Regions from separate parts of the Aquitalea pelogenes genome, predicted to be linked through region 2. Evidence: riboswitches for the same ligand, from Rfam matches in the RefSeq annotation. Region 2 holds a riboswitch; the other holds the start of a gene.
What was found. A riboswitch is a leader RNA that binds a small molecule or an ion and turns the genes downstream of it on or off. The one in region 2 is predicted to bind thiamine pyrophosphate.

Region 1: linked by a shared signal. The riboswitch ahead of ACE3SE_RS17080 (thiamine ABC transporter substrate-binding protein) and the one ahead of thiC (phosphomethylpyrimidine synthase ThiC) in region 2 are both predicted to bind thiamine pyrophosphate.

The regions. Positions count from the first base shown of each region.
Region 1 covers NZ_JAYSDA010000025.1:1,752-17,606, reverse strand. Annotated here, with positions in the region: gene ACE3SE_RS17135 (PAS domain S-box protein) at 1-2,196, shown strand, start outside; gene ACE3SE_RS17130 (response regulator transcription factor) at 2,193-2,801, shown strand; gene ACE3SE_RS17125 (hypothetical protein) at 3,033-3,524, opposite strand; gene alr (alanine racemase) at 3,752-4,819, opposite strand; gene ACE3SE_RS17115 (D-amino acid dehydrogenase) at 4,824-6,134, opposite strand; gene ACE3SE_RS17110 (Lrp/AsnC ligand binding domain-containing protein) at 6,270-6,758, shown strand; gene ACE3SE_RS17105 (methyl-accepting chemotaxis protein) at 7,004-8,128, shown strand; gene ACE3SE_RS17100 (YbaK/EbsC family protein) at 8,231-8,740, shown strand; gene ACE3SE_RS17095 (ABC transporter ATP-binding protein) at 8,748-9,701, opposite strand; gene ACE3SE_RS17090 (ABC transporter permease) at 9,703-11,250, opposite strand; gene ACE3SE_RS17085 (GNAT family N-acetyltransferase) at 11,247-11,816, opposite strand; gene ACE3SE_RS17080 (thiamine ABC transporter substrate-binding protein) at 11,816-12,823, opposite strand; TPP riboswitch at 12,880-12,971, opposite strand; gene ACE3SE_RS17075 (hypothetical protein) at 13,151-13,486, shown strand; gene ACE3SE_RS17070 (DUF1800 domain-containing protein) at 13,595-15,037, shown strand; gene ACE3SE_RS17065 (DUF1501 domain-containing protein) at 15,059-15,855, shown strand, end outside.
Region 2 covers NZ_JAYSDA010000006.1:116,940-132,794, forward strand. Annotated here, with positions in the region: gene ACE3SE_RS07065 (NAD-dependent protein deacylase) at 29-763, opposite strand; gene ACE3SE_RS07070 (nucleotide pyrophosphohydrolase) at 857-1,210, opposite strand; gene gstA (glutathione transferase GstA) at 1,314-1,925, opposite strand; gene ACE3SE_RS07080 (VF530 family protein) at 2,035-2,313, opposite strand; gene ACE3SE_RS07085 (Spy/CpxP family protein refolding chaperone) at 2,527-3,021, shown strand; gene ACE3SE_RS07090 (hypothetical protein) at 3,105-3,527, shown strand; gene ACE3SE_RS07095 (glycine zipper family protein) at 3,544-4,002, shown strand; gene ACE3SE_RS07100 (DMT family transporter) at 4,074-4,538, opposite strand; gene ACE3SE_RS07105 (YkgJ family cysteine cluster protein) at 4,591-5,004, opposite strand; gene ACE3SE_RS07110 (peptidase U32 family protein) at 5,015-6,991, opposite strand; gene ACE3SE_RS07115 (methyl-accepting chemotaxis protein) at 7,283-8,980, shown strand; gene ACE3SE_RS07120 (DUF2789 domain-containing protein) at 9,058-9,291, opposite strand; gene ACE3SE_RS07125 (winged helix-turn-helix domain-containing protein) at 9,495-10,706, shown strand; gene ACE3SE_RS07130 (EthD family reductase) at 10,703-11,017, opposite strand; gene ACE3SE_RS07135 (GNAT family N-acetyltransferase) at 11,077-11,529, opposite strand; gene thiC (phosphomethylpyrimidine synthase ThiC) at 11,888-13,798, opposite strand; TPP riboswitch at 13,872-14,019, opposite strand; gene ACE3SE_RS07145 (protein-L-isoaspartate O-methyltransferase family protein) at 14,138-14,797, shown strand; gene ACE3SE_RS07150 (rhodanese-like domain-containing protein) at 14,794-15,123, shown strand; gene ung (uracil-DNA glycosylase) at 15,265-15,855, shown strand, end outside.

The sequences.
Region 1 (15,855 bases), on a different contig from region 2:
GCGCCGTTTCAGCGCAGCAACGGCAGCTGGCGCTACGAACTGGATATCCCGCTGTACCAGAACGGCCAGTTCAACGGCATGCTGGTGGCCATGTTCGATGCCGACAATGTGGTACGACGGCTGCCACCGGCCTGGTTCAGTGAAAAATACCAGCTGGAACTGCAAACCCGCGACGGCAAAACCATTGCCGCCAATGCCCAGAACCGCCTGCGTAGCGGTGTGGCGGAAAAACTGGAACTGCCCGGCACCGGGCTGGTGATTACCGCCCGGCCGGTAAAGGGTGCGATGACCCAGGCCCGGCTGCTGCAACTGGGGCTGATTGCCGGCATGGTACTGCTCACCCTGCTCAGCCTGCTCAGCCTCAACCGCCATATCCGTGGCCGGGTGGAAGCAGAACGCGAACGCGACCGGGTATACCGGCTGTCGCAGGAAATGCTGGGCGTGGTGCGGCGCGACACCACCATCCTGCAACTGAACCCGGCCTTTGAAAAAGGCCTGGGTTATAGCGCAGACGAACTGTTGGGCACGTCCTTCCTCAACTACCTGCTGCCCGAAGAGCGTGAAAGTGCACGCGACAGCTTCGAGCGGCTGTTTGATACCGGCGGGGCCGACCGCTTTGTGCAAACCCGCATCCTCACCAAATCAGGCGAAGTGCGCTGGATCGTATGGGCGCTAAGTCCCTTGGCCGACAGCGGCGTGGCCTATGTGTCCGGCCGTGACATCACGGCAGAAAAACAGGCTGAACAGGCGCTGCGTCAGGAGTCCGCCTTCCGCAAGGCGATGGAAGACTCCCTGGTGGTGGGCATCCGTGCCATCGACCTGCAAGGCCGCATCACCTATGTCAATCCGTCGTTTTGTGCCATCACCGGCTACAGCGAGCAGGAGCTGATCGGCCAGGCCGCCCCCTACCCCTACTGGCGGCAAGGGGTACTCAGCGAAGGCAACCGGCGCGACCTGGAAGACACGCTGGCAGGCGAAGCGCCACCGGAAGGTTTCCAGTCCATCCTGCAACGCAAGAATGGCGAAGTATTCGACGCCCACATCCTGGCTTCGCCGCTGATCGACGCCCACGGCCACCATACCGGCTGGATGGCGGTGCTGACCGACATCACCGAGCGGCTGGAAGCCCAGCGCCGGCTGGAAGCCTCGCACGACCGCTTTGTCACCGTCATCGAAGGGCTGGACGCTGCGGTCGCCGTAGTGGACCCGGCCTCGCTGGAATTGCTGTTCTGCAACCAGCGCTATCAGCAGTGGTTCACGCCGGACCAGCCGGCCGACAGCCAGCTGGGCTATTGCGACCTGCGGCTGGTGGAGCTGATGCGCAGCGCACGCGACGTGGACATGGAAGTGTGGATGGACCCGCCCTCGCGCTGGATTTCCATGCGCCGCCGCAGCATTCGCTGGGTGAATGGCCGCATTGTCTCCATGACCATTCTCACCGACACCACCCAGCAGCACGACGCCGAAGAACGCTACCAGCAGCAGATGCAGCAGCTGCAATCCACCTCGCGCCTGGTCACCATGGGCGAGATGGCCTCCACCCTGGCGCACGAACTGAACCAGCCGCTATCCGCCATTGCCAACTACCAGGCTGGCTGTATCGAGCGCATCCGCCAGGGCAAGGCCACACCGGAAGCGCTGCTGCCGGTGATGGAAAAGATTACCGCCCAGGCCGAGCGCGCCGGCACCGTGGTGCGCCGCATCCGCGAATTTGTCAAACAAAGCGAGCCGGACCGCAAGACCTGCCAGCTGCCTGACATCATCGAAGCCTCGCTGGCCATTGCCGATATTGAAGCCCGCCGTCAGGCCGCCACCATCGACATCCGGCTGGACAAGGACCTGCCGCCACTCTATGTCGACCCCATCCTGGTGGAACAGGTGCTGCTCAACCTGATCAAGAACGGCATCGAAGCCATGCAGGACTGCACCCCGGCCGAACGCGTGCTGCATGTGGAAGCGCGCCAGCTGAACCCGCGCCGCATCGAAGTGGCCATCAGCGACCACGGCCACGGCGTGCCGCTGGATCTGAAAGAACGCCTGTTCGATGCCTTCTTCACCACCAAGGCAGAAGGCATGGGCATGGGCCTGAATATCTGCCGCACCATCATCGAGTTCCACGAAGGCCAATTGTGGGTGGAAGACAAGCCCGGTGGTGGTAGTATTTTCCGATTCACGCTACCGGTGTCCGAAACATGAGTGCCAGCTCTCCCCAGGTTCACATCGTCGATGACGACGAAGCATTCCGTGACTCGCTGGTTTTCCTGCTGGAAAGCCACGACTACGCCATTTCCTGTCATGCCAGTGCCGAAGCACTGCTGGAAGACTTCCAGCCGCGCGGTGCCGGTTGCCTGATCGTGGATATCCGCATGCCTGGCATGAGCGGATTGGAACTGTTTGATGAACTCAGCGCCCGCCACAACCCCTGGCCGGTCATCTTCATCACCGGCCATGGCGACGTGCCGATGGCGGTGCAGGCGGTCAAGCGTGGCGCGCATGATTTTCTGGAAAAGCCGTTCAACCAGCAGGCGCTGCTCAATACCGTCGACAGCGCACTGGCGCTGAGCCAGCAGCAGCAGGCCAGCAGTGCCGCGCGCGACCGTTTTGCCGAATGCCTGGCCTCGCTCACCATCCGCGAACGCGAAGTGCTGGACAAGGTGGTGGAAGGCAAGATGAACAAGGTGATTGCCGACGAGCTGGGCATCAGCATCAAGACGGTGGAAGCCCACCGGGGCAAGATGATGGACAAGATGAAAGTGCGCTCGATTGCCGACCTGGTGCAGGCGGTGATGGCCAACCGCTAGAGGCTGGTCCGGGGCAGCCCTGCGGAATCAGGATAATCCCTAATGGAAACAGAGCTTTCCATTGCGTAACATCTCAGTTCACCCTGCCTGTTTCCGCACCCTTGACCGCGGATGCAGGCTGCGCTTGCACGGCGTTGACATGGGGTGAAAGTTAACCCTCCGTCGGAGCCTGGCTCTGACCCTGCAGACCCCGACCAGTCAGACTGGCGGGGTGTTTTTTTGTCTGTACCCTCACTCCGGGTCCCCAGGCAGCGCCGCACCAGGCGGGACTGCGCGCGAACTCCACACCATATACAGGCCGATAGCCCATACCAGAGGGGCAATGGGATAAACCTGCGAGGAATACCACATCAGCATCATCCTGTTCTGGTCGTGCAACAGAGTCGACAGCAGCATCGGCATACCAAAGGCAAGCACTACCAGCACGTTCATGCTGGCCAGCAGCCAATGCCCACGGCGATAGCGCTGTTCACGCGCCGGTTGCCGGACCAGGGGCAAGACATTGTATTTGGCAAATACAAACAGCACACCGATACATATCAGCAAATAAGACAAAAAAGATGACAGTGTATATGGCAGCATTCCATAGCCATCTTTTAACTTCAGCAACAATACCAGCACACCGGAAACCACCGTGAGCGGCAACTGCAAGGCTTGCGCGAACAACAACTCCGCCAGTGCCAGTACCGGTATAAAAAGATTCCATTTTGCCAGACGCATCATGCCCCCGTATTCATTGCGATCCGCCCTGCTGACAATGACAGGCCGGCCATAAGCACCGCCAGCCATAGCCCAAACGCAGTGAGTGGCAGCACAGGTAATTTAAATTTATTTGTCATTAAATGGCAGCATGTCACAGGGCAATGACAAGTGCAACAATGCGCGGCAGGCAAAAAAATGCCCGGCAACGCCGGGCGAGAGACAAAGTACTACACAAAGCACAAGGAAAATCAGTCGTAGCTAAAGTGCGCGCGTTTCACATTGCACAGCACTTCGTAGGAAATGGTGCCCGCCTGGGCCGCCACCTCATTGATGTGGATGGTGTCGCCCCACAGCTCCACCTCGCTGCCGATGCCCGCCTGCGGCAGATCGGTCAGGTCCACCGTCATCATGTCCATCGACACGCGGCCGATCACGCGCGAGCGCACGCCATCAATCGCCACCGGGCTGCCGGTGGAAGCAAGACGCGGATAGCCATCGGCATAACCACAAGCAATCAGGCCCACGCGGGTGGGACGCTCGGCGACAAAGCTGGCGCCATAGCCCACCGGTTCGCCAGCGGCCAGTTCGCGCACACCAAACACGCGGGTGCTCAAACGCATTACCGGCTGCAAGGCAGCGCCCTGATCGAAACCGGCCGGCAGCGGCGAGGCACCGTACAGCATGATGCCGGCGCGGTTCCACTGGCGGTGCGAGCGTTCGTGGCACAGGATGCCTGCTGAGTTGGCAATGCTCTCCTCGCCGGACAGATAGCGGCATACGCTGTCAAACGCTTCCAGCTGGGCATGGGTGGCAGACAACTGCGGTTCGTCGGCACGGGCAAAGTGGCTCATCTTGACGATCTTGCCTACCTTGCCACTGGCCATCAGCTTGCAATGCGCGGCAGCGTAGTCCTGCGGGAAGAAACCGGCGCGATGCATGCCGGAATCCATCTTCAGCCACACGGTGTAAGGCTTGGCCGGATTGGCCTGCAGCACCATCTCCAGCTGTTGCTGGCTTTGCACCACAAACCACAGATCATGCTGTTCGACATCGGCCAGTTCGGCCGCTTCGAACACGCCTTCCAGCAGCACGATGGGCAAGGTCACCCCGCCTTCGCGCAGCTGGATGGCCTCTTCCAGACAAGCCACGGCAAAACCGTCGGCCACATCGGCCAGCGCCTGGGCACAGCGCACCGCGCCGTGGCCATAGGCATTGGCCTTGATTACCGCCAGGGTCGGGCCACCGGCCTGCTGTTTGGCCTGTAGGTAGTTATGGCGCAGCTTGTCCAGACGGATACTGGCAATCAGCGGGCGCATGCGCTTACGCTCCGGCGTTGGCGGTGCGGGAGTGCATCGGCACTACCAGGGTTTCGCCCTGCTTGGCGTAACGCTGGATGGACAGGCCGTCCACGCTGATTTCCGGCTGTACGCCGACAATCTGGTCGGCCAGCACCTTGCCGGAACCGGCGCTCATGGTCCAGCCCAGCGTGCCGTGGCCGGTATTGAGCGACAGGTTGGCATAGCGGGTGGCACCGATGATGGGGGTGCCATCCGGGGTCATCGGACGCAGGCCGGTCCAGAAGGTGGCTGCCGGAATGTCGCCACCATCCGGGTACAGGTCGCCCACCACCAGCTCCAGCGTTTCACGACGACGCGGGTTGAGGTCCAGGTTGTAACCGGCCAGCTCGGCCATGCCGCCCACGCGGATGCGGTCGTTGAAACGGGTGATGGCTACCTTGTAGGTTTCGTCCAGAATGGTGGAAACCGGGGCCATGGCCGGGTTGGTGATCGGCACGGTCAGCGAATAGCCCTTGACCGGGTATACCGGAATATCAATGCCCAGGTTTTGCAGCAGATCACGCGAGTAGCTGCCCAGTGCCACCACGTAGTGGTCGGCGGTCAGCATTTCGTCGCCGATGCGCACGCCGGTGATGCGGCCGTTATGGGTTTCGATGGCGCTGATGTTGACGCCAAAGCGGAACTTCACGCCCTTGGCGGCAGCCAGCTCGGCCAGACGGCTGGTAAACAGGTTGCAGTCGCCGGTTTCGTCGTTCGGCAGTTGCAGGCCGCCGGTCAGCTTGTGCTTTACCTTGGCCAGTGCCGGTTCCACACGGGCGCAGCCGTCCGGGTCCAGCACATTGAAGTCCACGCCACACTCCTTGAGCACGGCAATATCCTTGGCCATGCCCTCTACTTGTGCCTGCGAGCGGAACAGCTGCAGGGTGCCGCCCTGACGGCCTTCGTAATCCAGGCCGGTTTCGGCGCGCAGTTCCTTGATCTTGTCGCGGCTGTATTCCGCCAGGCGCATCATGCGGCCCTTGTTGATGGCGTAGGATTTTTCATTGCAGTTGGCCAGCATCTTGGCAATCCACTGCAACTGGTAAACGCTGCCATCCGGCTGAATGGCCAGCGGCGCATGGCGCTGGAACATCCACTTGATGGCCTTGGTCGGGATGCCGGGAGCCGCCCACGGTGCGGAATAACCCGGGGAAATCTGGCCTGCATTGCCGAAGCTGGTTTCCAGTGCCACACCGTCCTGACGCTCCAGAACAGTCACGTCCACACCAGCCTTGGCCAGATACCATGCAGTGGATACACCCACCACGCCACCACCCAGAACGATTACCTTCATTTCCTCTTTCTCCGTGCCGCGCATCATGCGCTTAGTGATTTTGTGTAGTATATTTATTTCAATGCAGTTTTTTTCACCAAATTAATACAAAGTCACATTCAATTTTCCTGCGAAATTACACTTTGATAGTGAATCATGAAAGTAAAACACACGCACGCCAGAGAACTGGACAAGATCGATCTTAAGATATTGAAATGGTTGCAGAAAAACGGCCGCATCGCCATGACGGAGCTGGCGGAAAAGGTGGGCCTCTCCACCACGCCCTGCACCGAACGGGTAAGGCGGCTGGAGCGCGACGGCGTGATCGAAGGCTATTACGCCCGGCTCAACCCGCACGCCATGGGCGCATCACTGCTGGTATTCGTGGAGATCAAGCTGTCGGCCAAGTCGGGCAATATCTTTGACGCCTTCCGCCGTGAAATCCAGAACATCCCGGAAATCCTGGAATGCCACCTGGTATCCGGTGAATACGACTACCTGATCAAGGCGCGCATTCCGGACATGTCGATGTACCGCAAGCTGCTGGGAGAAATTCTGCTGCAACTGCCCAATGCCAATGAATCACGCAGCTATGTGGTAATGGAAGAAGTCAAGGAAACCCATATGCTGGCCCTGCCGGAGTAATCCCTGCCTTGCCGGTCCACAAGTCCCGCCCCTCGGGCGGGCTACCTGTACTTGTGGGAAGGAGATGATAATCATTCTTGCTTTTCAAGCATCCCGCCGTTTATACCTGATTAATTTTTCTGGTTTCCCGGTAACACCTGGCTCGTTCCCTTTTGCATTCAGTCCTCCAGCACTTGCGCTTGCCCTCCTGCCGCTACACATGGCCGGCACAAGCGCTTGGCGGACCCCACTGACAGGAGTGCATCATGTTCGGATTCGGCAACAAAAATCAGGTTCAGCAGGATTGCGAGAAACAAATCTACCAATTCACCGCCATGCTGGACCATGTGGACAACCTCATCATGCTGGCTGATACCAGCGCCGATAACGTCATCTTCTACATGAACCGCACCGCGCGGGATGTACTGGCCCATCACCGCAGCGCAATGAACGAGAAATTCCGTGCCGGGGTTGATGTCAACAACGCCTTCCAGCACAGCATTCACCAGTTTCACCGCGACCCGGAACGCATCCGCCGCATCCTGAACGACATTGCCGCACGGCGCATTACCCATCATGAAGCCTTGATTCCCGTGGGTGGTGTCACCTTCAAGACCAAGGTGTTTCCCATCTGGGATGCACAGGACAACAACAAGCTGCTCTGTTTCATGGCCAGTTTCCAGGACATTTCAGCCGAAGTGGAAGCCCAGAGGCTGCGCGATGCCAACGACCAGCGCCGCCTGTTTCTGGAAGATCGCATTGGCGAGCTTTCCGGCAATGTCCAGGCCATGACGGCCACCATCGAAATGGTAGCCGTACGCACGGCATCCGCCTCGGACTCGTCCAATGAAATGCTGAACCGGGCACGCAAGGGCAAGAGCATGATTGAAAACAACTCATCTGCCATGCGGGCCGTGAGCGAGCTGGTGAGCGGCACAGCGGACAATCTGGGTTCGCTGGGCAAGCAATCGGAAACCATTGGCCAGATCGTCAGCGTGATCAAGGACATTGCCGACCAGACCAACCTGCTGGCGCTGAACGCCGCCATCGAAGCGGCCCGTGCGGGGGAAATGGGCCGTGGCTTTGCCGTGGTGGCCGATGAAGTGCGCAAGCTGGCCGAGCGCACCACCAAGGCAACGCAGGAAATCGGCAGCATGATCCGGGATATCCAGCAGGAAGTGCACAGCAATATCAGTTCGATGGACAAGGGGCGCGATCAGGTAAAAGCCACCGAGCGCGACTTTGCCGAAGCCGAAGCCGCCATTGTTGACATTGTCGATCAAATCAACCATGTGCGCGATTTTGTCATCGAAATCGCCAATGCCGCAGAAGAACAGGCCGCCACCGCGCAGGACATCAGCGACAAACTGGCAGACATCGCCAGCCACTGAAGCCTTGCCGACAAGCCAGCGGGGATGACACCGCACACGACTTGCCAGCCAGCCAGTCAGCGTTTAGTGTGATGTGCCATCCCAACCTTCTCCGTCTGCCCCATGAGCCTGCAATCCGTCCGCGACTTTTTTGCCGCCCGCAATCTGGATATTCCCATCATCGAGCTGGAAGTCAGCACCGCCACCGTGGCGCTGGCCGCCGAAGCCCACGGCGTGGAGCCGGGGCGCATTGCCAAAACCCTGTCTTTTCGCCTGAATGGCGGTGAGGTAATCATTCTGGTCACCCGTGGCGATGCGCGCATCGACAACCGCAAGTTCAAGGAAGCCTTCGGCAAGGGCAAGATGCTGGCCGTGGAAGAAGTGGTGGAGCTGACCGGCCACCCGGTAGGCGGTGTCTGCCCGTTTGGCCTGGCTCAGCCGCTACCGGTATATATGGATGCCTCGCTGCGCGACTTTGACGAGGTTCTTCCGGCAGCCGGGGCCATTCACAGCGCGGTACGCATCACCCCGGCACTGATGGCCGAGATTACCGATGCCCGCTGGGTGGATGTGTGCCAGCCCAGCGCCGATAGCGGCAGTACCTGCACGCTCAGCGCGACGGCCACCAGCTAGGTGCGGCTCAGGCGGCGGCGTAGCGCAGCATGGCGCTGCGGTCTATGCCCACCGCCAGCGTGCCACCCACCTGCAAGTTGGCACCATAGCGTGCCAGCTCTCGCGCTGACAGGGTCAGCGTCAACTCCCCGTCCATGCTGGCCACCGTCACCCGCACGCCGTCCGCCAGCTGGATGATGCGTTGCACCTGTGCCAGCGGCTGGTCCGCGCCCAGGCACAGGGCCTGCTCCGGCACCACGCCCTCCTCCAGCACGTTTTCATAGCCGATAAAGCGCGCCAGCCAGGGCGTGGCCGGTGCCGCCAGCAGTTGCGCCGGGCTGGCGCATTGCACAATGCGACCATCCTTGAGCACGGCCACGCGGTCGGCCAGGGCAAAAGCCTCTTCCCGGTCGTGGGTCACCAGCATGGCCGGCATGCGCTGGCGCTGTAATTGCTGGCGGAATTCCAGCTGCAACTGGCGGCGCAAGTCGGCATCCAGACTGGAAAACGGCTCGTCCAGCAACAGCAGCCGCGGTGCTGTCACCAGCGCCCGCGCCAGTGCCACGCGCTGTTGCTCGCCGCCGGACAAGGTCCACACCTTGCGGGTTTCCATACCGGCCAGACCCAGTTGCTGCAAGCAGGCGCGCGCCTGCTGCTGTGCCGCCGGGCGGGCCAGGCCGCGCTCACGCAGGCCGAAACAGACATTGCCCAATACGTCCAGATGCGGAAACAGGGCAAAGTCCTGAAACATCAGCGCAAAGCCACGCTGCTCCACCGGCACGGCAGCCAGGTCCTGCCCGTCAAACAGCATACGGCCGCTATCTACCGGCTCCAGCCCGGCAATCATCTTCAGCATGGTGCTTTTGCCGCCGCCGGACGGCCCCAGCAAGGCCAGTACCTCGCCCTTGGCCAGTTGCAGGCTCAGCCTGTCGGCCACCAGCTTGTCGCCAAAGCGCTTGCATACCCCATCCAGTTGCAGCATCTCAGGACTCCTTCTTCAATGGGCGCTCGGCAGCCGATGGCCATTCGATCGCCACAAACGCCAGCAAGGCCAGCAGCATCAGCACAGCGGACAACAACATGGCCAGCGCGGCATTGTCCGGACCGGGCCGCCCCAGCCGCTGGTAAATCAGTGTGGTGAGCGTCAGCCACTCCGGCCGGGACAAAAACAGGGTGACGGCAAACTCGCCCAGCGCGGTGGCAGCGGCAAAGGCCAGGCCACGGCGGAAAGCCGGTTGCAACAAGGGCCACAGCACGCGGGTAAAGGTTCGCAGCGGCGATGCGCCCAGACTGCGCGCTGCCTGCGGCCAATGCGGCGGCAGGCTGTCCAGCGCACCGGCCAGGCTACGCGCCACAAAGGGATAGGCCAGCAAGGCATAGGTGGCCAGCAGCAAGGCCAGGCTGGCCGTCCATTTCGGATAAAGCAGCAGCAGGCCAAACGCCAGGCACACCGGCGACACGATGAAGGGCAGAAAGGCCAAGGCCCGCAAAGCGAGGCTGGTGCGCGCAGCCAGCGCATGCAGGCAGCCCAGTCCCGCCGCCAACAGCACAGCCAGTGCGCTGAAGCGGGCCGAATTGAACAGTGCCAGACGCACATCTTCATCCGCCAGCATTTCCGGCCCCAGCAGCCACAAGGCCTGGGCCGCCTTCCACAGCACGGCCAGCAGCGGCAAACCGCCAAACAACAGCAGCACCGCCAGTGCCGCCAAGAGTTGCAGCCATTGTGCGCCTTGCGGTGGGCGCGGCGGCAGCGGGTCCACCTTCAGCGGTGCGGCCAGGCTGCGTTCCAGCCAGGCATACAGCGTGGCCATCAGCCCGGTCACCAGCAGCATCAGCACGGCCAGTGCACCGGCATCGGCCAGATTCAGCTCGTAAGCCACCAACTGGTAGATTTCCACCTCCACCGTGGCATAACGCTGTCCGCCCAGCAGCAGCGCCAGACCAAAACCGGAGAAGCAATACAGAAACACCAGACACAACGCAGACCACAACCAGGGCCGCACTGCCGGCCACTCCACCCGCCAGAACACCCGCCACGGCGTGGCACCCAGCGTGCGCGCAGCGGCAATCCGGCTGGCCGGTATCAGGGACAAGCCTTCACACGCGGCACGAATCACCAGTGGCAGATTGAAAAACAGATTGCCGTACAGCAGCAGCCAGGGCGTGTCCTGCAGATTGATACCCAGCAAGCCTTGCGGGCCGAACAGCGCCAGCACGCCCATGCCGGCCACCAGCGTGGGCATGACAAAGGGCAGCATCAGCAGGCGCAGTGTCAGGCTGCGCCCCGGAAACTGATAGCGCGCCAGACACCAGGCCAGCGGCAGGCCCACCAGCAGCGCGGCCACACAGCTGGCGGCTGCTTGCAGCAGGGACCAGACAATACGCCATTGCAGGTAGGAATCGGCCAGCAGGCCAACAGAAAATTGCCCCTGCCCCTCGTGCAGCAAACGCAGCAAGGGCAGGATGGACATCAGCAGCAGAAAGGCCAGCGGCAACAGCGCCAGCGCAAGGGCACGGCGACGCGCTGTCATGCATGGTCCTGCTGGAAGGGCCAGTCGGCCACCAGCACGTCTTCCGGACCGTCCTCCGGGTCTTCCACCCGCTCCAGCCAGCGAAAGCCCAGCCGGGCCGCCAGTTGCTGCGAAGGCAGATTGTCCGGGCTGATGGACAAGACAAAACGCTTTACCCCGGCGGTGTGTACCGCCCAGTCGGCGCAGGCGGTCAAGGCTTCGGTGGCATAGCCCTGACGACGGAATTCCGGCAGCACGGTGTAGCCCAGCTCCACATCACCGCGTCCGGCCAGATAAGGATGACCGGGGCAGGTATGGAAATTGATATGCCCCACCAGCTGGCCGGTTTCGCGCAACAGCATGGCGCGCATCGACCACGGCGCGTAGTCCGGTTCGTTTTCCATCTGCTCCAGCCGCAGCGACATCACGGCCGCTTCTTCCAGCCAGTCCAGCGGCACCTCACTACCCAGTGCCACGGCCGCCTCGGCCAGGCGCGCATCAATACAGGCCCGCAGCATGTCCGGCGTCAGATGACGCAGGATCAGCCGCGGGCTGAGGATGTCGGCAATCGCGGGGCTGGTGTGCATTACTGGCCGGACTTCAGCACGATGCGGGTCCACTTGCCTACCCAGGCGGTGGTCTTGGCGGCAATCTGGCGGCTATCCGGCGTGGTGTGCGCCGTCGGTTTTTCCGCATGCTGGAATACCGGGTCCAGCGCGATGCGCGGCTGTACCGGGTACATCCACATGCTGGTGGGAATATCCTTCTGCACCGCGTCCGAACGCAGGAATTCGACAAACTTGCGCGCCAGCGCCGCTTCCTTGCCGCCCTTCACCAGCGCCGCGCCTTCCACTTGCTGGAACACGGCACCGGGCAGCAACAGGTTACCGGTCGGCGAGGCCGTCAGTTTTTCCTTGCTGTAGAACACTTCCGCCGCCGGGCTGGTGGCATAGCTCACCACGATGGGGCGGGCACCGCCATTGCGGGAGAAGTCGGTGTAATAGGCTTCGGTCCAGCCCTTGCTCACCTTCACGCCGTTATCGCGCAGCTTGCCCCAGAAGGCCATGGCCTTGGCTTCGCCCATGGCGGAAATGGTGGACAGCAAGAATGCCAGACCGGGGCTGGAGGTGGCCGGGTTTTCCACCACCAGCAGGTCCTTGTAGGCCGGACGGGTCAGGTCATCCAGGGTTTTGGGCAGCGGCAACTGCTTTTTGGCAAACCAGGCCTTGTCGTAGTTGAGCGTGACATAACCGTAATCGATGCTCACCGCGCCGGGCAGCGACACCGCGCCGCCCTTGTCGCTCATCGGCAGCAGCACACCGGCCGTTTCGGCCTTGCCAATCAGGGTGTTGTCGATGCCGTACACCACGTCGGCAATCGGGTTGGCGCGGGTCAGGATCAGCTTGTTGACCATCTCCCCGGCATCCCCCGCCTTGATGATGCTCAGCTTGACGCCGTTCTGCTTCTCGAACTCGGCCAGCAGCGGCTTGGCCACGGCAAAAGAACTATGGGTGAGTACGCGCAACTCGGCAGCGTGGGACAGTCCTGCGGCCAGCAGCGCGGCCAGCAAGGTGGTGGTTTTGAACAATTGCATGACATTCTCCGTGCGACAAAGCGCAATCGCAGGAGCAAGCGAAACAACAGACGGGTTGGCCTTCTGCATCACGCTCCCTCCGCTGGCATTATCCAGTTCAGGTTCTAGGGTGTTTCTCAGCCCGCGCGGGGCACCCCTGGTGATTGGCGGCATCCTTCAGATACCTGCCGACATGTCCGCTTACAAGGCGTTACCCGTTTTTCACGAAAATTAACACCCTGCCGCCAACAAACAATGGATTGTACACACTTTCCCGCCATGATGAATTCACAACAACAGCACGCTTGTTCAACCGCAGCAACAACAGATAACCCAGGGAGCACCACCATGAAACTGTCTACCCGCATCATGCTGATCAGCCTGTCCGCCGTCACCTTCGCCAGCCTGTCCGCCACCGCATCGGCCGAAACCGAATGGCAAAAACAGCACCCGCGCCGCGCCGAAGTGAAGCACCGTCTGGCCAATCAGGACAAGCGCATCCATCAGGAACGCAAGGAAGGCGAAATCAGCAAGCAACAAGCGCACGAACTGCACCAGCAAGACCGCGCCATCCGCCAGCAGGAACGTGCCGATGCCCGCCTGCACCACGGCCACATCACCAAGCAGGAACAAAAAACCCTGAACCAGGAAGAAAACACGGTCAGCAAGGAAATCGGCAAGTAAAATCCAGCCATGGGCAGGCCGCCCGCCAGCCCATTCTTAGCGCCTCCCGCAGCACTGGCAGCAGCTACCACGCCGTGTTGCGGGCCGGTTTTTGCTGCGAGGCCATCCGTGAACATTGTCATCCGTCTGCTTCTGCTTGCCATGCTACCGCTGCAAGCCTGGGCCGGTATCGGCGAGGCTGGTGCGCGTCATTTGCTGTCCCGTACCGGTTTCGGGGCAAATCCGGCGCAAATTGCCCTGTATGCACCGCTCAGCCGCCAGCAGGCGGTGGACCGACTGCTCGATCACGTCAGCTACACCGCCCTCACCGCCCCGCCCGCCTGGGTCAACGAACCGTTTGAACGACCGGGCAAGCCCAATCTGACTGAAGACGAAAAGAAAGCCCTGCAAAAAGAGCGCAACGAACATGCGCTGGAACTGCGCGGCTGGTGGCTGGAAGAAATGCGCATCAGCCCCAGCCCGCTGACCGAAAAAATGACCCTGTTCTGGCACAACCATCTTGTTTCCGCCCTGGACAAGGTGGGCGTGCCGCAGCTGATGTATCAACAGAATGTTTTGCTGCGCAAGCAGGCGGTGGGCAACTTCGGCCAGCTATTGCATGCCATCGCCCGCGACCCGGCCATGATGCGCTACCTGGACACGGTGAATAACCGCAAGGGCCAGCCTAATGAAAACTTTGCCCGCGAGGTGATGGAACTGTTCACTCTTGGCGAAGGCCATTACAGCGAGCAGGACATCCGCGAAGCCGCCCGCGCCTTTACCGGCTGGTCGCTGGACAAGGACTTCCAGTTTGTCTACCGGCCGAACCTGCATGACAACGGCGACAAGACCATCTTTGGCCAGCAGGGCAATTTCGACGGTGACGACGTGCTGGACATGCTGCTGCGCAAGCCGCAAACCGCCCGCTTTGTCACCCTCAAGCTGTGGAAATACCTGGTTTCTCCCACACCGAACGAGGCCGACATCCAGCGCCTGTCCGCGCTGTTCTACCGCGACAATTACGAAATCCGCCCGTTGCTGCGTGCCATGCTGCTAACCCCGGCATTCTGGAACAGCCAGGGCCAGCTGGTGAAATCGCCGGTGGAACTGACCGTAGGTACGCTGGTGACCTTCGACCTCACCCCGCCGGACTGGCGCGCGCTGGCCGGACTTAACCGCCAGCTGGGGCAGGACGTGTTCAACCCGCCCAATGTCAAGGGCTGGCCCGGTGGCGATAGCTGGATCAACAGCACCACCCTGCTCACCCGCAAACAGTTTCTCGACCGCCTGAGCCACGACGCCGCCCCCATCCGCAACAGCTTTGTCATGGCCGATGGCCAGATGGACGAACAACGTGGCCGCGAAGCCCGCATCCACCGCCTGGTGCAGGCCGGTCTGCGCCCCATCAAGCTGCAACCGGACGAATGGGCCGCCATCTACCACGTCAACACTGCTGCCGATGCCACACGCCTGCTGCTGGCCGTCCCCCCGGCCCAGCCGCTGCCTGCCGACATGAATGGCGCACAGGCCATTGCGCCGCTGCTGCTGGACCCGGCCTACCAGGTGCACTGAACCGCCCACAAGGACACTGCCATGTTTCAACGCCGCGAATTTCTCAAAGCCATGAGTGCCGGCCTGCTGGTATCGGTACTGCCCAATCTCAGCTATGCACTGGCCCCGGCCGGCTACCAGCGCCTGCTGGTACTGGTGGAACTCAAGGGTGGCAATGACGGGTTGAACACCGTCATCCCCTACAGCAGCGACGACTATTACCGCCTGCGCCCCAGCATCGGTATTGCCCGCCCGCAAGTACTGCAACTGAGCGAACAAGTGGGCCTGCACCCGGCCATGCAAAGCCTGCTGCCGCTGTGGCAAAAGCAGGAAGTGGCCGTGCTGCAAGGCGTAGGCTACCCGGAGCCCAATCTGTCCCACTTCCGTTCCATCGAAATCTGGGAAACCGCCTCGGCCAGCAACCAGTATCTGGGCGAAGGCTGGCTCAGTCGCCTGTTTCGCAGCCAGCCCACCCCGCCCGGTTTTGCTGCCGATGGCGTGGTGCTGTCCAGCCAGAACCTGGGCCCGCTGGATGGTGGTGCCCGCGCCGTGGTGCTGAACAATCCGCAAGACTTTGCCCGTCAGGCCAAGCTGGCGGCGGACCAGCAAGCCGGCGCGCACAGCAGCGCGCTGTCCCACATCCTGAAAGTGGAAGGCGACATCCGCACCGCCGCCAGCGCCCTGCAACAACCGGTGATGAAGCCGCCAGCCAACCCGGCCGACGCCCCCACCGCTCCCCCCAAAGCAGTCGGCGGCTTTGCCCAGGCCATCAACACCCTGGCTGATATCCTGCAAAACGGCACCCGCATTGCCGTGGCGCGCATCACCCTTACCGGTTT
Region 2 (15,855 bases):
GCCAGCACGGTCTGGCCGTGAGAATGGCTTATGGCAACAGGCTGCGCAGTTGCTGGCAGGTATCGCCAATACCTGCCTGTATGGTCAGGTCGAACACCCGGTCCATGCGGGTGGGCGTGTAGTTGATCAGTGCCGTCATCACCCCGGCATGGGCGGCTTCCAGCGGGATATGGTTGACCGGGGAAACTTCCAGTGACGAACCCAGCACCAGCAGCAGATCCGCCGACACGGCCACGTCAAAAGCATGCTCGATCAGCGGTACCGGCTCGCCATACAGCACCACGTCCGGCTTGAGCACGTCCATGCAGTAAGTACACAGCGGCAGCACATGGTGATTGATGTATTCCAGCCCTTGCTGTCGCCCGCAGGACGGGCAGCTGGCCATGCGCAAGGTGCCGTGCAACTCGGAAACATGACGGCTGCCCGCCACGCCGTGCAGGCCGTCGATATTCTGCGTCAGTATCGACACCTGCTTGCCGGTTTCTTCCAGCCAGGCCAGAAACCGGTGTCCGGCATTGGGCTGGTAATTGCCCAGCAGCTTGGTGTGGAACAACTGCTTGAAGCTATGCCAGAAGGCTTCGGGGTCGGCACGGAAGTAATCGATGGACACCAGCTCCTCCAGCTGCATGCCCTGCTGCCACAAGCCCTTGGCCGAGCGGAAGTCCGGAATGCCCGATTCGGTGCTCATGCCGGCACCACTCAGTACCACGATATGCCCAGCCTGCCGGATGGCACTGGCCAGTTGCATGATGTCCTGCTGCATTTACTGTCTCCTGCACCTGCTTTTTATTGTTGCCAAGCTTAGTCGTGCATTGCTGTCACAGGCAAAAATCCAATGCAGCAAGCTTGCCCGACATCAAGCCGCTGGGGCATCTGCCGCCGGTGCCGGGTACTTGATGGCGTTCTTTTGCAATTTGTCACGCACGGCAGCATTGATATCCAGCTTCAGCACGCTGGCCAGCCGCACCAGATACAGCAGCACATCGGCCACCTCTTCCTGCAAATGGGTGAAGCGGGCCGGGTCGTCTGCCAGTCGTGCCACTTCCTCGTCGGTCAGCCACTGGAAGATTTCCGCCAGCTCACCCACCTCCCCGGTCAGGGCCAGCATCAGGTTGCGCGGGGTGTGAAAGCGCTGCCAGTCGCGTTCGTCGGCAAAACGCTGCAAGGCGGCTTCCAGTGCGGCGGTTTCTATCAGAGGCGGTTGTGCCATACGCTTGCTCCTGCAATGACGGTTTCACGTGAAACCGCACTGCCATATCAAAACAAAACGCCCGCAGCAAATTGCGGGCGTACCTGGGTTTGCTACCGTGGGTTCAGCGCAGCAGGCCTTCGTCCTTCAGCGCAGCCTGTACCGCTGGTAGTGCATGAACCCGGTTCATGAAGGCGCTGATGGCCGGGAAGTCTTCCAGCGAACGATGCACCATGTGCGCCCAGTTCAGGCAGGTAAACAGGTAGGCATCCGCCACGCTGAAGTCATCGCCCAGCAGATAAGGCGTTTTTGCCAGCTGGGCTTCAATCACGCCAAAGCGGCCACGCAGCTTGTCCCAGGCGGCATTCTTCACCTCATCGCTGCCCGGATAGAACAGCGGAGAGAAACTCTTGTGAATCTCGGTGGCGGTGTAGTTCAGCCATTCTTGCAGACGGTAGCGCGCCAGTGTGCCATTGGCCGGAGCCAGTTTGCGTTCCGGCACCAGATCGGCAAGGTACTGCACAATGGCCACCCCTTCACTCAGCACCGTGCCGTCTTCCAGCTGCAAGGCCGGTACATAGCCCTTGGCATTGATACTGGCAAACTCGACACCGCTGGCGGTCAGGTGCGGGTTAACGCGCAGATTCACCTTTTCCACCGAAAACGGCAGACCGCTGGCATGCAGCACGATATGTGGCGACAGGGAGCAGGCTCCCGGCGAGTAGTAGAGTTTCATCCCATCTCCTGATCAACAGAACGCGCAACAAGGTGCCATTACGGTAGCGGCACCGCCATCTACTGCAATTGGGGCAGCTTCGCCTCATTTTCAAGCTGCCATGCCGTCATCACTTCTGTCGCGCCGAAAACAGCCTGGGCCGCATGTCCTTGCCGGCCGTGCTGGACGGGCGGGTTTTCATTTCGACAAACAAGGCTTCCACCTGGCTGCGCGCCCACGGCGTGCGGCGCAGGAAAACCAGGCTGGACTTGATGCTGGGCTCGTGATTGAAACAACGGATGGCGATGCGCCGCCCCAGTTCCGGCCAGCCAAAATGTTCCACCAGCGCCTGCAGTATCTTTTCCAGCGTCATGCCGTGCATCGGGTCGGCGGACTGTTTTTCACTCATGCCTATCATCCTGTTATGGACAGCAAACACGCTGCTGCCAGAGAAACCGACGCAGTGTAGCCCCGCCCGCGACAAACAGCCAGCAGACTGCTGCTTGACACGAATTTGCATGTTTCATCATTGCTAACAATTGGCTGATGGTAGGCAATATTTGGCTGACATCTGTGTCTGATACTGCAAACGTCAACAATGACCTGCACGAGGAAACGCATCATGAAACTGATCAAATCGCTGTTGATTGTCGGCCTCCTGGGCGGCGCAGCTGCCACCACCGTTCATGCCATGGGCAATGATTGTCCGATGGGCGGCAAGGACATGTCCGCACACATGTGGCAGATGGACCCGGCCAAACGTCAGGCCATGATGGAACAACATCTGCACATGCTGCATGACAGGCTGAAAATCCAGCCGGCCCAGGAAGCCAGCTGGAAAAGCTATGTCGATGCCCTGAAACCGGCCGCCATGCCTGCCATGCCGCCAGCCAAACCGGATGCCACCCTGCCCGAGCAGCTGGATGGCCGTATCAAGATGATGCAACAACACCTGGACATGATGCAGCAGCATGCCGCTGCCACCAAGGCGCTGTACCAGAAGCTGAGCCCGGAACAGCAAAAGCTGTTCGACCAGGAAGCCCGGCGCATGCATGAAGGCATGCAGCGCCGCATGCCGCATCACCGTCCGGCATCCGCCCCCATGCCGAACAACTGAAAACGCGCGGATGGAACAGACCAGCCCCGGTAGCGTGTACGGCAGCTGGTCTGCCCGCCAGCCTTGCGCATGAGGAAAGCAATATGACAACGCTAGCGCGCATGACAAGCCTGGCCTTGCTGCTGGGCTGTGCCATCAGCGGCATCCCGGTCGCGCAAGCACACCCGCGCTTTTATGAAGGCCCACCGCTGATCAACCATTGGCATGACGGCTACTGGCATCACGGCTATTACCACGGCCAACTGGGCTGGTGGTGGATAGCCGGTGGCGTGTGGTACTGGTATGACGCACCGGTCTACCCCTATCCGGCGCCCTATCCGCCTGCCGTGGTGGTGGCTGCCCCGGCGGTACCGCCAGTGCCTCCGGCACCTGCCCCGGTGCAGGAAATACCCAGCCCTCCACCAGCCCAGGTCTGGTACTACTGCAAGGCGGCCAGGCAGTACTACCCCTATGTCAGCGAATGTCCCGGTGGCTGGAAGACTGTCCCGGCGCAGCCACCCAAATAATCCAGGAAGCAAGATCATGAACAAACTGCTGTGGTTGCCATTGACGGCAATCGGGCTGACGGCATGCAGTACCGTGCCGCTTGGTCCGACAGTGGCGGTGATGCCTGCCCCCGGCAAACCCTTTGATGTGTTTGCCCAGGAAGAACAGCAATGCCGCCAGTATGCGGAGGCAAGCAGCGGCGGCAGCAGCGCCGATGCCTCCACCAGTGCCATGGCCGGCAATATGGCGCTGGGCACGGTTGTCGGCGCTGCCGCAGGTGCGCTGATGGGTGGCCATCAGGGTGCCGGTGTCGGCGCCGGCGCGGGGCTGATTGCCGGCACGGCAGCCGGTAGTGGTGAGGCACGCTACAGCGGCCACGATGCCCAGTATCGCTACAACCTGGCTTACAGCCAGTGCATGTATGCCAAGGGCAATCAGGTTCCCGGTCAGCAGCGTTACAGCTCGCCCTACTATCCGCCACCGCGTCTGCCCTGATCTGGCAGTAAAAGACAAAGGGGCTGGTCTGTCAGACCAGCCCCTTTCCCATTTCACACCGGCTCAGCACATCAGCGGCTGAACCATTTGTCGCCAAAGTTCACCAGCAGCACACCAGCCACCACCAGCGCCGCGCCCGCCAGTCGCGGCAGGTTGATGTCACGCAGCGGCATGGCCAGCCAGCCAAAGCGGTCGAACAGCAAGGACGCGCACACCTGCCCGGCAATGATCAGCGACAGCATGGCCGCCACACCCAGCCGGGGTGCCAGCAAGGTGGTGCCGAATACGAAAAACGCGCCCAGCAGGCCGCCGATGAACATCCACCACTCGCCGCGTGCCAGCTGGCTCAGGCCGCTGAATTTCTGCCCGCTGAACACAGCCAGCAAGGCCAGGCTGATGGTGCCGACCGCAAAGGAAATCATCGCCGCCAGCACCGTACTGCCGCCCAGCAACAGTTTGAGCTGATTGTTGACCGCAGCCTGCAAGGGCACCACCACACCGATGGCAAAGGCCATCAGGGCAAAAACCGGATTCATGTCTGTCCTTTGCTTGGAAACGAGCGCGGTTTCACGTGAAACCGCTGCCACATCAGCCAGATAGCTTCACCGCCTGTACCGGGCGGGCGGCCTTGGGATTACGGGTATAAGCGCAAAAGCCCGGCTTGGGGCCGACCTTGGGATGGTTACGGCAGGTATTGGGTCGCCGCTCGTAGATGGTGCACAAACGGGTTTGCTGGTCCAGATACTGGCAATCACCATTGGCACGCCGCGCCAGGGTGAAAATGCCGTGCTTGAAATTGAAATGCTGGATAACCCGCTGCTTTTCCAGCCGCTTGGCAATGTTCTTGATCGGCTCTTCCAGCTCGAATTCGTCCACCACGCCCATGCGTACCAGGTCCGGCAGGCGCACTTCCACCGGCATCGAGCAGCAACTGCCCATGCAATCGCTGCACAGGCCATTCTTGTACTTGACCCAGGTTTCCAGTCTTTCGATATCCGCCATCTTGCCTGCCTTATTGCGGACGTTGCTTGAAGAAAGTCAGCGGTGCGGTATACGGCACTTCGCTGGGGGCCGGTGCTTTCAGGATGTGCTTTTTCATCTTGCCCATCACATGCATTTCACAGGGGCGGCACTCAAACTTCAGTGTGTAGGTTTCATTGCCGGATTTCAGCGTCATCGGCTCGGCGCGCACCTGACCCATCACCCCCTTCACGCCCTTGGCCTGCTTGGGGCACAGATTGTAGGAGAAGCGCAGGCAGTGCTTGGTAATCATCAGGCTGACTTCGCCCTCTTCCTGATGCGCCTCGTAGGCGGCGTCGATCACCTCCACACCGTGCTTGCGGTAGAACTGCCAGGCCAGCTGGTTGTAGACATTGGCCAGATAGCTCAGCGTCTTTTCCGGATATTCCACCGGGGGCTCCACCGCCAGCTTGCGCGGCGGACGCACCCAGGCGCTCAGGCGGGCCTGTTCCAGCTGCTCGATGGCCTCGCGGCGCAAGGCATTGATGGCGGACGCGGGTACAAACCACGGCTGGCTCAGGTTGAGTGCCACATCATTGGCCACGAACATGGTATTGCCCAGCTTGGCCAGGTTGTCACGCAGGCCACTTTCCGCCTTGGCGGCATCCTTGGCCGGTTCCAGTGCCAGCAGCGCGCTGACGCTGGCACTACAGCCATCCTCATCGGTCACGGTCAGGCGCAGGCCGTCGGCCTGTTCGTCAAGGGTCAGCCACACGCCTACCTTGCGTTCGGCGGACTTCTTCAGCAGGGCCAGCTCCCAGGCGTGGTCGCGGTTGCGGCACAGGTCGGTTCCCGGCTTGAGCCCTTGCAGCAAAGCCGGATCATTCGGCTGGCAACGCCACAGCAGGTCGCCGCCCGGCACATGGCCGATCTGCTTCACGGTATTGAGCTGCATGCCCACCACTTCACGCTTTTTCATGAAGTTGATGCCGTCGCCATTGCTCATGGTTTCCGGGGTGGCAATCTCCAGCCAGTCCGGCCCCACCTTGTGCACCACACCCAGCGCCACACCAACGAATTTGGGCGAATCAAAGGCGCCGATGTCAATCTTGCGGCCGGTGGCAAAGTAGTCGGTGCTGCCACGGTGGAAGGTCTTGTCCGGGTCCGGTGCGAAGAAGATTTCGCTGCTGCCGCTGGAGGCGCGCGCCAGTTCCGGGCGACGTTCGATGATTTCATCCAGCAGCAGACGGTAGTGCGCGGTGATGTTCTTCACATAACTCACGTCCTTGTAGCGGCCTTCGATCTTGAGCGAACGCACACCGGCATCCAGCAGCGCTTCCAGGTTCTTGCTCTGGTTATTGTCCTTCATCGACAGCAAGTGCTTGTCGAAGGCCACTACACCACCGTCCTTGTCAGTCAGGGTGTAAGGCAGGCGACAGGCTTGCGAACAGTCGCCACGGTTGGCGCTGCGGCCAGTGTCGGCATGGCTGATGTAGCACTGGCCGGAGAAGGCCACGCACAACGCGCCGTGGATGAAGTATTCGATGGTGGCGGCATCGCCCACGCGGGCGGCAATGCGCTTGATGTCGGGAATGCTCAGTTCCCGTGCCAGCACCAGTTGTGACAGGCCGGCATCGGCCAGAAAACGTGCCTTGTCGGCATCGCGGATATCGCACTGGGTGGAGGCATGCAGCTGGATGGGGGGCAGGTCCATCTGCAGGATGCCCATGTCCTGGATGATCAGCGCATCCACCCCGGCGTCGTATAGCTGCCAGATCAGCTTGCGCGCGGCTTCCAGCTCGGCGTCATGCAGGATGGTGTTGAGCGTGGCAAAAATGCGCGCATGGTAGCGGTGGGCAAACTGCGTCAGGCTGGCAATGTCTTCCAGGCTGTTGCTGGCATTGTGCCGGGCACCGAAACCGGGGCCGCCGATATACACCGCATCCGCGCCATGCAGGATGGCTTCACGGCCGATTTCGGCAGTTTTGGCGGGGGACAGCAGCTCGATCTGGTGCGACAACAGACTCATGACGATTCCTGACTTGTAAAAAGGGCTTTCCTGCAAGCAATACCAGTGGCAGGAAGGGGCGGAATTATAACGTAATCAGTGGCTTATAGATAGCAGCAACATATTGCAAGGCGGGAGCCATGTTGAGGAAACATGCAAGGGAAATGACAGGCTGATGACATGCTGCGCAGGCTTACTAAGTGCGCTTACTTAAAGTCAAAACAGCGCTTGGCATGACATGAGAATGGACGCTAAAACTAAATACCACAATAACACCACTCACCGCGCCACGGTGCTTTCAGGGGATTCACCATGCTGGACCGACTCACCATAGGGCAAAAACTGTTTGCCCTCATCTTGTTGCTGCAACTGGTTACGCTGGGCGTCGGCAGCTTTGGCTGGCTGACCCAGCAGAATATCCTTGCCGACTTTGCCACCACCTACAACGACAGGGTGGTATGCCTGAAGCAGCTGAAACAGGCTGGTGACAGCTATGCGGTCAATATCGTCGATGCCGCCCACAAACTGCGCGCCGGCAGCATGAGCGACAGCGACTTCCTGCACGGGCTGGATGCCGCACAGGCAACCCTGAAACAGCAATGGGGCAGCTATCGGGCCACCTACCTGACCGACGAAGAAAAAAGCCTGGCTGATGCCGCAGAAGCCGCCATGCACAATGCCGACGGACAGATCCGGCAATTGCGCCAGATCGTGCAAGGCCACGACCAGACCGCACTGCAGCAATTTGTCGACAAGAGCCTCTACCCTGCCATTGACCCCATCTCCAGCCGCATCGATGCGCTGATCGACCTGCAACTGCGCGTGGCGGCGGAAAACTTTGCCAAATCCCGACAACACGCCCGCGAGTTCTCCATCCTGTCCTTGCTGCTGATGTGCGCCGGCATTGTTGCAGGCGCAGTGGTGGCCACCATCATCATCCGCCGCCTGCTGGCGGAACTGGGCGGAGAGCCGCGTGATGTGGTGGCGCTGGCCAGCCGCATTGCCCAGGGCAACCTGGCGGAAAAGCTGCAAACGGATCAAGCCAGACAGGGCAGCATCGTGACGTCCATGGCCCACATGCAGACAGAGCTGATCCGCCTGGTACGCCATATCGACGGCATCACCGGCAAGCTCACCGTGCATGCCAGCGAACTGGCCAGCGCATCCGAACAGGTGGCGGTCAGTGCCGAAGAGCAAACCCGGGCCGCCTCGTCCATGTCCGCCTCGGTGGAACAGTTGTCGGTCAGCATTTGCTCGGTCAGCGACAATTCCCAGGATGTGGCCAAGGATGCCCGCATGTCCGGTGAACTGGCAGAAGCGGGTGAACAGGTGATTGTGGAAACACTGGGCACCATCCAGTCGGTGGCCGAGCTGGCGCAACAATCGCAGCAACAGGCCGACCTGATGGGCGACCGCTCGCAAAAGATTTCCAATGTGGTGGCGATGATCCGCGATGTGGCCGACCAGACCAACCTCTTGGCGCTCAATGCCGCCATCGAAGCCGCCCGCGCCGGCGAGCAGGGCCGTGGTTTTGCCGTGGTGGCCGACGAAGTGCGCAAGCTATCGGAGCGCACCGGCCAGTCCACCACCGAAATCAGCAGCATGATCCGCGAAATGCTGGAGAGCAGCGAACTGGTGATCAACAATGTGCACGCCACGGTGGAACGCATGGAAGCCGGGCTGCGTCAGGCCGGTCAGGCAAGGGATACGGTCAGCCGCATCAACGACAATGTGAACAGCATCAAGCAGTCGGTAAGTGCCATTTCGGTGGCACTGGCCGAGCAGCAGGCAGCCGGTAGCGGCATTGCCAGCAATGTGGAGCAAGTGGCACAGATGTCGGAAGAAACCAGTACCGCGGCCAATCAGACCGCCAGTTCTGCGAGTGCCATGGAGCAAATGGCACACGAACTGCAAGCCGCCATCAGCTATTTCACCCTGCCGCAAGCCGGCCAGCCGCTGCGTCAGCAGCAGCCACCAGCCGGTGCGGTACAACTTGCCCTGTCCCGCTGAAGCTGACACCGCGGGCCGCATGCAAAAGCGGGCAGTCGCCGTCTGGCCACTGCCCGCTTTGATTGAATTGCCAGGGTTTATTTCTGGCTCAGCAATACCGCCAGTTCGTCCACCGCCTCGGCCCATTCGGCGTCGCTGGCCAGCGCCTGACGCAAAAAGTCGGCCTGCGCCGGGTTCCAGAACGCTGCCTCGGGTAATGCCTGGCCTGGCTCCAGCCAGTGGCGGGCCAGAAACACCTTGATGGCGGTGACGTCGTTATCCAGCCCAAGCTGGGCGAATAGTTGTTCCAGCTGATGCTTGCCGGTATCCATGATCTTGTTTTCCTCTTGCTCCAGTGCAGAGGTGCAGGATGGCCCCATTTCACACCGGCATGCAATGCACAAATGCAGACTGCACCCATGCAGCGCAAGGGTTGTTGCCTGCTACCGACAGATGGCAAAGCACCAACAGCACGGGCCCCATCACCCGCACCGCCTTGATATAGTGTGTTCACCCACCACTTACGCCGCCCCTCATGACCCTGCATCTTTCACTCGCCCAGGCACGACTTCTGCATCTGGCTGCCCAGGGGCTGTTACAGCCAGCACGGCGCAAAGCCACGTCTGCTGATGTGCTGGCCGCCATCCGCCGCATGGCCTTGCTGCAGATAGATACCATCAGCGTGGTGGCGCGCAGCCCCTATCTGGTGCTGTTCAGCCGGCTGGGGCAGTACGACCCTGTCTGGCTGGATGACTGCCTGGCAGCGGGCAAGCTGTTCGAATACTGGGCGCACGAAGCCTGCTTTGTGCCACGCGAGGATTACCGCCTGCTGCGCCACCGCATGCTGGACCCAACGCAAATGGGCTGGAAATACCCGCAGCGCTGGCTGGAACAACACCAGCCGGCGGTAGACGCTCTGCTGCAGACAATCCGCACCCACGGCCCGGTGCGCTCTGCCGATTTCAAACGCAGTGACGGCAAAGGAGATGGCTGGTGGGACTGGAAGCCGGAAAAACGCCATCTGGAAGTGCTGTTCACGCTGGGACAGTTGATGGTGAAGGAGCGACGCAGCTTTCAGCGCGTTTACGATGTGGCAGAACGGGTGATGCCGGACTGGGACGATGCGCGCGACCTGCCAAGCCAGGACACAGCACAGCGCGACATGGTGCGCAACAGCTGCCGGGCGCTGGGTGTGGTCAAGGCGGGCTGGGTGGCGGATTACTACCGGCTGCGTCGGGGCAAGTACGACGCTTTGCTACACCAGCTGGCGGATGAGGGCGAGCTGATTCCCGCCCGTATTGAAGGCTGGCAGCACGATGTTTTCGTCCATCACAGCCTGCAGGCCGAACTGCAACAGGCTGCGGCAGGGAAGCTCAAATCCAGCCATAGCGCCGCGCTGTCACCGTTTGACCCGGTAGTGTGGGACCGCAAGCGCGCCAGCGAATTGTTCGGCTTCGATTACCGTATTGAATGCTATACCCCGGCCGCCAAGCGCCGCTTTGGCTATTTCGTGCTGCCGCTGCTCAACCGTGGCCGGCTGGTGGGACGCATGGATGCCAAGGCCCACAGACAGCAAGGCGTGTTTGAAATCAGGAATCTGTATCTGGAACCCGGCATCAGGCCCACCGCACAGCTATGCCGCGATCTGGCCGCCATGCTGCACAAACTGGCCGCCTGGCATGGCACACCACAGCTGGTGTTGCAGCAGGGCCCGGGCGAACTGGCCGCTTATCTTGAAACAAACTAGCCCAGCAGGATTTCGCTGTACTGGATCTGCGGCGTGATATCGGTGTAATTGGCGATATCGCCCTGCAATTGCGCTGCGATCGGCATGAAAGCACCCAGAAACGATTCCACCGATTCAAACTGCAACTGGCACAGCGCGGTGAAACTGGGGGTACTGCCCGGCTCGCTGCCGCTGATGCCCTTCTCCACCCGCATGTCCAGCAAGGCCGGAGCCAGCAGCTTGCTGGCCAGCGGCATGTGCTGTTGCAGGTAGTAGTCGAAATCGAAACGGGCAGTTGCGCTATACGGATAGAGAATACTGACGTTGATCATGACCATGTCCTTGGTGGTGAGGCCATCAGCATAATCGCATCGCCGCCCGCACTCCAGCCTCAGCCCACCTGTTTGCGGTACTGGATGAAGCCCAGGTTTTCTGCCAGCCGGTCGTATAGCTGGCGCGCCGTGGCATTGCTTTCATGGGTGAGCCAGTACACCCGGCTGCAGCCGGCATCTGCCGCATAGGCATACACCTGCTCGATCAGCGCCCGTCCGGCCCCCGTGCCGCGCACATCAGGTTGTACATACAAATCCTGCAGATAACAGTAATTGCCCGGCGTCCAGCTACTGCGATGCAGTACCGTATGTACCAAACCTACCGCCTGCTCACCCTGCCAGGCCAGCCAGGCCTGCATCGGTTCGGCCGCATCGAGAAAGCGCTGCCAGGTAATGGCGGTATCCGCTTTGCTCTGGCTGCTGTGATAAAAATCCAGATAGCCCTGCCACAAGGGCAGCCAGGCAGCAAAATCGTCGGCGGCAAGCGGGCGGATGGAAACGGCTTGGGTCATGGCACTCTCCTGTGGATAAGCCATTATGCTGCACGGCTTATGGCTCCTTGAGCAGAGCCAGTGAACATAAGATGGATGGAACCACTTTGCCAAGTAGCAAGCTGCTTATCCACAGCAAGATGCAGAGCTATCATTTATCCACAGTCAGCCTTCCTTCATCAAGTCATTGAAATTCAATGCCTTTGATTCTGCACATCAGCATGTCCAGCAATCCCGACTCTTTCTTGCAATGCAGACTGAACACCAGCAGCAGGCTGCGCGCATCGCCGATGGTTGTGGATAAAACCCGGACACAAAAAACGGCAGCCGCAGCTGCCGTTTTTTCCAGACCTGTGGATAAGTCAGGTGATGAACAGGATCAGATCTTGTCGTACAGCTTGGCCCCACCCTTCACAAACTCCACCGACTTCACTTCCATGCCCTTCTGCAGCGCAGCTTCATCGCTGATGCCCTGCTGGGCGGCAAATTCGCGCACATCCTGGGTGATTTTCATGCTGCAGAAATGCGGGCCGCACATGGAACAGAAGTGCGCCACCTTGGCACTGTCCTTGGGCAGGGTTTCGTCGTGGAAGCTGCGCGCCTTGTCCGGGTCCAGGCCCAGATTGAACTGGTCTTCCCAGCGGAATTCGAAACGCGCCTTGGACAAGGCGTTATCGCGAATCTGCGCGCCGGGGTGGCCCTTGGCCAGGTCGGCGGCATGGGCGGCCAGCTTGTAGGTGATGATGCCTTCCTTGACGTCATCCTTGTTGGGCAGGCCCAGGTGTTCCTTCTGGGTGACGTAGCACAGCATGGCAGTGCCATACCAGCCGATCTGCGCCGCGCCAATGGCGGAAGTGATGTGGTCGTAACCCGGTGCGATGTCGGTGGTCAGCGGGCCCAGGGTGTAGAACGGCGCTTCGTGGCACCACTCCAGTTCCTTGTCCATGTTTTCCTTGATCAGCTGCATCGGCACATGGCCGGGGCCTTCGATCATCACCTGCACATCATGTTTCCAGGCAATCTGCGTCAGCTCGCCCAGGGTTTTCAGTTCCCCCAGTTGGGCGGCATCGTTGGCATCCCACACGCAGCCCGGACGCAGGCCGTCGCCCAGGCTAAAGGCCACGTCGTAGGCCTTCATGATTTCGCAAATCTCTTCGAAATGGGTGTACAGGAAGTTTTCCTGATGATGCGCCAGACACCACTTGGCCATGATGGAACCACCGCGCGACACGATGCCGGTCATGCGGTTGGCAGTCAGCGGCACATAGCGCAGCAGCACACCGGCGTGGATGGTGAAGTAGTCCACCCCCTGCTCGGCCTGCTCGATCAGCGTGTCCTTGAAGATTTCCCAGGTCAGGTCCTCGGCCTTGCCATTCACCTTTTCCAGCGCCTGGTAGATGGGCACGGTGCCGATGGGAACCGGCGAGTTGCGCAGAATCCACTCGCGGGTTTCGTGGATGTTCTTGCCGGTGGACAAATCCATGATGGTGTCGGCACCCCAGCGGATGCCCCAGGTCATCTTGTCCACTTCTTCGGAAATCGACGACGTTACCGCACTATTGCCGATATTGCCGTTGATTTTCACCAGGAAGTTACGGCCAATGATCATCGGCTCGGATTCCGGGTGGTTGATGTTGCACGGAATGATGGCGCGGCCGGCAGCCACTTCCTGACGCACGAATTCCGGGGTGATTTCCTCCGGCAGCGCAGCGCCATAGCTGTGACCGGCGTGCTGACGGGTCATCAGTTCCAGCAGCTTGGCGTTCTTGCCACCCGCCGCTTGCAGGCTCTCGATATAGGCCTTGCGGTTCAGGCTTTCGCGGATGGCGACATATTCCATCTCCGGGGTGATGATGCCCTGACGCGCATAGTGCATCTGGCTGACATTCTTGCCCGGCAAAGCGCGGCGCGGCTTGCGGGTCAGGTTGAAGCGCAGGTCGTCCAGCTTGCTGTCGGCCTCGCGGGCACGACCATATTCACTGGACAGGCCGGCCAGCTGCTCGGTGTCGGCTCGTTCGGCAATCCAGGCAGCGCGCAAGGCAGGCAGGCCACTCTGGATGTCGATGTTGGCGGCCGGGTCGGAATAGATACCGCTGGTGTCATACACATAGATGGGCGGGTTTTGCTCGCCGCCAAACTGGGTGGGAGTGTCGCTCTGGCTGATTTCGCGCATCGGCACGCGGATGTCGGCACGGCTGCCTTGCACGTAAATCTTGCGGGAATTGGGCAACGGCTGGATGGCGGCAGTATCTACCGTCATCGCTTCGTTGAGTTTGGTGGGCGCGTTCATCGGGTTTCCTCCATGCGATGAAACGGCGCAAGGAGCGAAATCCGGCAAGACCGGCTGCAAGGAAGGGGTGAGAACCAAGCAGATGACGCTTCCCTACGCCGGGATTAACCGGGTCAGGTTCCAAGGGTATTTCTCACCCGTGCAACATGAAGCGGCAACATTCCACAATCAGACTGGATATGGACACCACAACACAGCGCACAGGACCCCTAGCGATGCTGTGAAGGTAAGGTAAATGTGGGATAATCGCAAGTTATCGTCATGACACGCTGTCCGGGCGGCCGGTTTTTCGGGATACCGATTGACTGCTGCTGGCAGCCAGCCCTTCGGAGTAAGCTGATGGATTTTGAAAATGCCCGTTTCAACATGGTCGAGCAGCAGATTCGTCCGTGGGACGTACTTGACCCCAAGATTCTGGACCTGCTGTTTCACGTGAAACGCGAAGATTTCGTCGCTGCCGACAAGCGCCAGCTGGCCTTTGTCGACACCGAACTGCCGCTGCCCAATGGCGGCAAGATGCTGCAACCGAAGCTGGAAGCACGTCTGGCACAGGATGTCGCCGTACAGCCGCAAGACAAGATTCTGGAAGTCGGCACCGGCGCCGGTTACCTGACCGCCCTCTTGGCCAAGCTGGGCCGCCACGTATATAGCGTCGAGATTAATGCCGCCACCCGCGAAGCGGCTGCCGCCAACCTGAAAAAAGCCGGCATCGGCAATGTCACCCTGGTGGAAGGCAACGGCCTGGATGGCCTGAAGGAACAAGCCCCGTTCGACGTGATCGTGGTAGGTGGTTCGCTGCCGGTGGTGCCGGAAACCCTGAAAGCCCAGCTGGCCGTCGGTGGCCGCATGATTGTGGTGGTGGGTGACCTGCCGGCCATGAGCTGCAAGCTGATCAAGCGCGTCAGCGAAAGCGGCTTCAGCGAAACCAATCTGTTCGAAACCTGTATTTCCCATCTGGCCAAGGCTGAAGCCATCGAGCCTGAACGTTTCGTATTCTGATGATTCGCGAAATCTCCGCCCGCGACCTGGCCGCCTGGCGTGCCGACAGCACGGCAGCACAGCCGTTGTTGCTGGATGTGCGCGAGGACTGGGAAGTGCAGCTGGCCAGCATTGCCGGTTCGCTGCACATCCCGATGAACCTGATTCCGCTGCGCATGAGCGAACTGCCGGATGACCAGCCTATTGTCACCGTCTGCCATCATGGCGTACGCAGCTTCCAGGTTGGCCTGTATCTGGCCAATGCCGGTTTCGAACAGGTGCTGAGCCTGCAAGGCGGCGTGGAAGCCTGGGCCAATGATGTAGACCCGGGCATGGCGCATTACTGAGCCGGACAGTCCGCTACAGACAGCAGCAACAGATCGCAGCACAAGCAAGCCATTCCTGCCAGCGGGAATGGCTTTTGTTTTGGAACCGGCCGCCGTTTGCCACATCCAAACCGGCAATCAACCGACAAAATGGAATCCGTTTTGAGTCAGCAATCCCTCCCCTATCTTGCTCCGGCCCTGGCCCCGGTACACCCGGCCTGGGAAGCCGTCCTCAATACGCCGGACATCTTTGCCCACCTGCGCCAGATCGACCAGCAACTGCAACAGCAAGCCAGTCAGGGCAAAACGCTGTTTCCGCCACAGCCGCTCATTTTCAACAGCCTGCGCACCATGGCGCCGGCTGACATCAAGGTGGTGATTCTGGGGCAGGACCCTTACCACGGAGCAGGAGAAGCGATGGGCCTGTCCTTTTCGGTTCCGCCCGGCGTGCGTATTCCGCCCAGCCTGCGCAATATTTACAAGGAACTGGTGGCAGACCTGGGTGGCGGCATGCCGGCCAGTGGCGACCTGACCCACTGGGCCGAACAGGGCGTACTGTTGCTCAACAGCGTGCTGACCGTGGAAATGGACAAGGCAGGCAGCCATGGCAAGCTGGGCTGGCAGGCCATCACCGACGCGCTGATTGATGCGGTCAACCAGCAAAACCCCGGCTGTGTATTCTTGCTATGGGGCAACTGGGCACAGACCAAGGCCGATCGGATTGATACCGGCCGCCACCTGGTGCTGACTGCA